Regions from separate parts of the Micromonospora sp. CA-249363 genome, predicted to be linked through region 2. Evidence: riboswitches for the same ligand, from Rfam matches in the RefSeq annotation. Region 2 holds a riboswitch; the other holds the start of a gene.
What was found. Region 2 has a riboswitch for cyclic di-AMP ahead of ACQPZK_RS13145 (transglycosylase family protein). Riboswitches for the same ligand answer to the same signal wherever they lie in the genome.
Positions count from the first base shown of each region.

Region 1: it holds a riboswitch for cyclic di-AMP, as region 2 does, so the genes downstream of both, ACQPZK_RS00415 (NlpC/P60 family protein) here and ACQPZK_RS13145 (transglycosylase family protein) in region 2, are expected to answer to the same signal.

Region 1 is NZ_CP192020.1:87,740-90,942, reverse strand. It holds gene dcd (dCTP deaminase) at 1-176, shown strand, start outside; gene ACQPZK_RS00415 (NlpC/P60 family protein) at 230-1,270, opposite strand; cyclic di-AMP (ydaO/yuaA leader) riboswitch at 1,283-1,417, opposite strand; gene ACQPZK_RS00410 (N-acetylmuramoyl-L-alanine amidase) at 1,653-3,203, shown strand, end outside.
Region 2 is NZ_CP192020.1:2,866,866-2,870,068, reverse strand. It holds gene dinB (DNA polymerase IV) at 1-124, shown strand, start outside; gene ACQPZK_RS13150 (hypothetical protein) at 228-581, shown strand; gene ACQPZK_RS13145 (transglycosylase family protein) at 657-1,325, opposite strand; cyclic di-AMP (ydaO/yuaA leader) riboswitch at 1,325-1,492, opposite strand; gene htpG (molecular chaperone HtpG) at 1,717-3,203, opposite strand, start outside.

The DNA.
Region 1 (3,203 bases), 2.8 Mb from region 2:
ACCTGCCGATCACCCTCTGGCCGGGTATGAAGATCGGTCAGCTCTGCATCTTCCGGCTCTCGTCGCCGGCCGAGCACCCGTACGGCTCGGTGGTCTACGGGTCGCGTTACCAGGGTCAGCGGGGGCCGACGCCGAGTCGCTCCTGGCAGAACTGGCGCGCCTGGCCGACGCGCTAGGGGACGACGAGGGCCCGCCGCGAGCGATCGCGACGGGCCCTGAATGCGTCCGGTCAGCCCGGACGGCCGTAACTGTGGATGGGCCCGTCGTCGACCTTCTTCATCTTGACGGGCACACCGGCCTGGGAGGCGTGCACCACCCAGCCGTTGCCGACGTACATGCCGACGTGGTGGATGTCGGAGTAGTAAAAGACCAGGTCACCCGGGCGCAGGTCGCCCTTGCTGACGTTCCTGGTCACCCGGCTCTGCGCGGCGGCGTTGTGCGGCAGTGACACACCGGCCTTCGCCCAGGCGGCCAGCATCAGCCCGGAGCAGTCGTACGACTCCGGCCCCTCGGCGCCCCACACGTACGGCTTGCCGATCTGGGCACAGGCGAACTTGACCGCGATGCCGGCGCCGCCTCCGGGGTAGCTGGCCGGGCAGGGCGCCGGACGCAGCGGACCGCCGCCGCCGTTGCCGTACACCTTGAGGCGCAGCTTCTGCAGCCGGTCGATCTCCTCGTTGATCTGCTTCTTCTTCGCCGCCAACTGGGCCTCGGTGCGGGTCAGCTGGGCCACCATCTCGTCCAGCGGGGCCTTCTGCCGGGCCAGCTCGTTGCGCAGGTCCGCGACCTGACGGACGTCCTCCTGCTGGTTGTGGGCGAAGCGGTCGAGCATTTCGAGCTGACCGACCATCTCGCTGGGCGACCGGCTGCCGAGCATCGTGTTGACGGTCGACAGGTTCTCACCCATGTACGCGCGGACGGCCAGTGCGCTGACCTTGTCCATCGCGGCGTCGACCTGACGCTCCAGCGGCGCGATGCGGGCGGCGAGCGCGTCGGCCTGCTTGCGCTTGAGGGCCAGGTCGGCGCGGGTGGCGTTGTGCCGCTCGATGATCGGTTCGAGCTTGTTCCAGTCGTCGTCGATCTGGCGTTCGATCTCGGCGACGGACGGGTCGGCGTGGGCCACCGTGGCGCTGCCGGTCAGGACGACGGCGACGCCGACCAGGGCGGCGAGGGCGGTGGTGAAGCGGGACCAGCGTGGACGCGGCACGGTCGAGGTCGGGTCGGCCGGAGCCGACCGTCCGGACGACGGCCGCGGGGCTTGGAGGGCCACCGGGTTCCGTACTCCTTCTTCCTGACCGCCTACCGGGTTAGCTGACGGGTTCGGGCGGGAAGTGGGCGCCCTACCGCAGGGACTGCGGATTCACCCCGGGAACGTGGGTCCCCGGCTCGCTCGCGAGCGACTCGGCGGTGTCGGTCCGTTACCGCCCGGGGTGGGCAGACCTGCTACCGGGCCGACGAATGACCAGAGTAGAGACGGCCGTTACCGATCCGCAACCCGTGCGGCCGTGACACTCCGTACCGATTGGGGCGGGCCATCGAGCGGATGTGAAGGATTCTTTCCGCACGTTTCGAAACATGGAAAGGTATTGACGCAAGCCGCCAGGCAGCGCGAAGGTGACCGCACCGATACCCGTTCACATGTAGGGGGTTCGATGAAACGTCCGATCCTGCTCGCCATCGCGCTCGTCACCGCCGTGGCGGCCGTACCGTTGCCCTCCGGCCCGGCCTCCGCGGCCCCCGCCGCCGACCGCCAGCAGCAGTACGCCGCCGCGGCCACCGAGTACGGCGTGCCGGTCGACGTACTGCTCGGCGTCTCCTACCTGGAGTCGCGCTGGGACAGCAACGCCGGCACGCCGAGCACCAGCGGTGGCTACGGCCCGATGCACCTGACCGATGCCCGCCACGTGACCGCCCTACCCGGGCGCGGCCACCACGACTCCCCGGGAGAGGACCCGCGCGGCGACGGTTCCCGTCGTGCTCTGACACCCGCGCCCGCCAGCGAGAACGCGCCACCCACCGCCGCGCTGCAGACCGTGGACGCCGCCGCCGCGCTGACCGGCGCCACCGTCGAGGCGCTGCGCACCGACCCGACGACGAACCTCCGGGGCGGCGCCGCGCTGCTGGCCGCGTACCAACGGGAGATCGGCGCCCCGGTCGGAGTCGGCACCGACCCGGCCACCTGGTACGGCGCGGTGGCCCGCTATGCCGGCGCGGACAGCGCCGATGCCGCGGCGGCCTTCGCCGACGAGGTCTTCACCACGATCGGCGCCGGCGAGACGCGGGTGACCGACGACGGCCAGCGGGTCACGCTCCCGGCCCGAGCGGTACGACCCGAGCGGTCCTGGCTCGACCGGCTGGGACTGCGGCGACTCGCCCGCCCGGACGGGTTGGAGTGCCCCCGCACCGTGTCCTGTGAGTGGATCCCCGCCCCCTACGCGGCGTTCGGCGACGGCGACTACGGCAACCACGACCTGTCCGACCGGCCCGCGCGGCAGAAGATCGAGTACATCGTCATCCACGACACCGAGGCGAGTTGGGCGACCACCCTGCAACTCGTCCGAGACCCGACCTACGTGAGCTGGCACTACTCGCTGCGCTCGGTGGACGGCCACATCGCCCAGCACGTCCGCACCAAGGACGTCGCCTGGCACGCCGGCAACTGGTACGTCAACGCCAAGGCGATCGGGCTCGAACACGAGGGCTTCGCCGCGCAGGGCACCTGGTACACGGAGGCGATGTATCGGACCTCGGCGAAGCTTGTCCGGCATCTCGCCCTGCGCCTGGGCATCCCGCTGGACCGCCAGCACATCATCGGCCACGACAACGTGCCCGGCACCACCGCATCGACGGTCCGCGGGATGCACTGGGACCCGGGGCCGTACTGGGACTGGACGCACTACTTCGACCTGCTGCACGCCCCACGGCTGGACACCGGCACCCCGGCCACCGGGCTGGTCCGGATCGACCCCGACTACGCGACCAACCAGCCGGCGTTCACCGGATGCGTCACCCCGGGGACGCCGTGCGCGCCACGCGGCTCCTCGTCGGTGGTGCTACGCAGCGCGCCGTCGGCGGACGCGCCGCTGGTCAACGACATCGCGCTACGCCCCGACGGCACGCCGAACACGATGGACGTGTCGGACCACGGCGCCCGCGCGTCCGCCGGCCAGACGTACGCGCTGGCCGGCCGGGAGGGCGACTGG
Region 2 (3,203 bases):
CACCGGGGCTGACCTGGACGCCGCCGTGGACGCGGTCCGCGACCGCTTCGGCTCGACGGCGCTCACCCGGGCGGTGCTGCTCGGCCGCGCTCCCGGAGTCGAGATGCCGCTATTGCCCGACTAGAACGCCCCGCTCGGTGCGACCGGAGACACATCACAGCAGGTCGGCGGTTTAGCCGGTCGCACACGGGTGAAATCTTGAGGCGAAAGCCTGACGAGGGGGGCCCATGTCCGACGAGACCAGCGACCGACCGAGCCGTCGCGCCGAACGCCCGCACGACGTGACCGACCCGCTGCTCTGGCAGCTCGCGGTCGACGTGCTCGATGCCCACGAAGCCGACGACGAGGGTCACTGCCGCAATCTCCAGTGCGCCGGCCAGTCCTGGCCGTGCGCGGCGCGTACGACCGCCGAGCAGTCGTTGCGACTGGCCCGCAGCACCCCCGAGTCGGTCGAGTCGGCCGTCGACGGTGCCGGGGCCGGTGCCGGCTGGCCGGCCGAGGTTCCCGCGCCGGCGCAGCGTTGGGGCTGGAACGCCGACGTGATGGCCCGGCGCGAGGCGAGGACCGCCTCGGCGGCCTGACCCCGTCCCGCGAGGACAGCGCCAGACGAACGAACGCTCGGCCGGTTCCCCGGCCGAGCGTTCGTCTGTTGTGCGTCAGAGAGCGAGCCGCTGCCCCGGGAAGATCAGACCCGGGTCCGCGCCGATCAGCTGACGGTTGCGCTCGTACAGGGCCTGCCAGCCGCCGGTGCGCGGGTTCCGGTCGGCGATCTCCGACAGGGTGTCCCCCGCCGTGACCACGTACGTGTCGCCGCTGGCCGTCGGGGCGGTCCGCTCGTGACCGCGGGTGGCCGGCTGGTCGCCGCGCGACGACCGCTCCTTGCCGGAGGTGGACGTCGACGACTTCGAGGTCGACTTCGTCGAGGACTTCGCGGTGGACTTCGTCGAGGAACCGCCCGACGAGCCGCCCTTGCGGCCGCAGGTCGGCCACGCGCCGATGCCCTGCCCGTCGAGCACCTTCTCGGCGATCGCGATCTGCTCGCCACGGCTGGCCAGGTCGGCGCGGGCGGCGTACTTCTTGCCGCCGTAACCGGCCCAGGTGCCCTGGGAGAACTGCAACCCGCCGTAGTAACCGTTCCCGGTATTGATCTTCCAGTTGCCGCCGGACTCGCACTGGGCGATCGCATCCCAGTTGACACCGGCCTGGGCCGGAGCCGCCGGGCCGAAGAGGGCGACGGCGCCGGTGACCGCGCCGACGGCCAGGGTGCCGACGGCGACGCGGCGGGTGGTGACCCGTCGATGACGGGGGGTGTACGCAGACGTCATGGAACGTTCCTCCACGCCGGCGAGGTGAGCTGTCGGGTTCGGGCCGAGGAGCCCGGCCGCGCGCTGGCGGCTTCACCCCGAGGTGACATGCACCGAGGAACTTGGGTCCCCCGCTCCTGCCCGGGTTCTGTTTCCGACGACCGGGGGCAGGATTTGGCGTTGCCGGTCGCGGCGTCCACGGTGGTGGACCCGACCGACGGTAGGCACGGTGGGTGACGGTCGCCCACCGCTTGTGAAGTTGTTCACCGGTCCACACGAGGCGTCCCCGCCAGCGGTTGCGGACGGCATGAGGATGTGCACCGACCATCGTGGACCGTTTCCGATCAGGCGGTGTCGGTGTCCGGGAGCGGCCGGCGGGCTCCTTGCATCGGCGCCCGCCGGCCGCGAGCGGCTACAGGGTGCGCGCCAGCCGGTCGGCGAGCGTACGGGTGAACCGAGCCGGGTCGGCCAGCTCGCCACCCTCGGCGAGGACCGCCAGGCCGTACAGCAGCTCGGCGGTCTCGGTCAGGGCCGGGCCGGAGTCGCCCTGCTCGTGGGCCTTGCGCAGCCCGGCGACCAGCGGATGACCCGGATTGATCTCCAGGATCCGCTTGGTCGAGGGGACCTCGTGTCCCATCGCCCGGTACATCTTCTCCAGCGTCGGCGTGAGGTCGTGCGCGTCACCGACCACACAGGCCGGTGAGGTGGTCAGCCGCGACGACAGGCGGACCTCCCGGACACTGTCGGCCAGGGTCGTGCCCAGCCAGTCGACCAGCGCGGCGAACTCCTGCCGCTGCTGCTCGCGCTCGGCCTCGGCCTGCTGCTTCTCCTCGTCGGTGTCCAGGTCGACCTGGCCCTTGGCGATCGAGCGCAACGGCCGGCCGTCGTACTCGCCGACGCGCTCGACCCACACCTCGTCGACCGGGTCGGTGAGCAGCAGCACCTCGTGGCCCTTGGCCCGGAACGCCTCCAGGTGCGGGGAGTTCTCGATGGTGGCCCGGGACTCGCCGGTGGCGTACCAGATGTCGTTCTGGCCGTCCTTCATCCGCGAGACGTAGCCGGCCAGGTCGGTGGGCTCCGCCGCGTCGTGGGTGGACGCGACCGACAGGATCTCCAGCAGGGTGTCGCGGTTGTCGGTGTCGTCGATCAGCCCTTCCTTCACCACCGCGCCGAACTCCGTCCAGAAGGTGCGGTAGCGCTCGGCGTGGTTGGCCTTCAGGTCCTTGACGGTGGCGAGGACCTTCCTGACCAGGCGGCGGCGGACGATCTGGATCTGCCGGTCCTGCTGGAGGATCTCGCGGGAGATGTTCAGCGACAGGTCGTGGGCGTCGACGACACCCTTGACGAAGCGCAGGTAGGTGGGGACCAGCGGCTCGCAGTCGTCCATGATGAACACGCGCTTGACGTAGAGCTGGACGCCACGGCGGCCCTGCGGGGAGAACATGTCCAGCGGGGCGTGGCTGGGCAGGAACAGCAGCGCCTCGTACTCGAAGGTGCCCTCGCCCTTCATGTGCACGACCTCGAGCGGGTCGGCCCAGTCGTGGCTGACGTGCTTGTAGAACTCGTTGTATTCGGCGGCGTCGACCTCGTCGCGGGGGTGTGCCCACAGCGCCTTCATCGAGTTGAGGGTCTGCACCTCGCTGGTGGCGGGCTCACCCTCGGCGCCGGGGCGCTCGACGCGCATGCGGATCGGCCACGCGATGAAGTCGGAGTAGCGCTTGACGATCTCGCGGATCGTCCATTCGGCGGTGTAGTCGTGCAGGTTGTCCTCGGTGTCGGCCGGCTTGAGGTGCAGGGTCACCGAGGTGCCCGCCGGCGCCTCGTCGACGGACTCGATCGAGTAGGTGCCCTCGCCGGTGGACTCCCAGCGGGTGCCGCCGGTCTCGCCGGCCTTGCGCG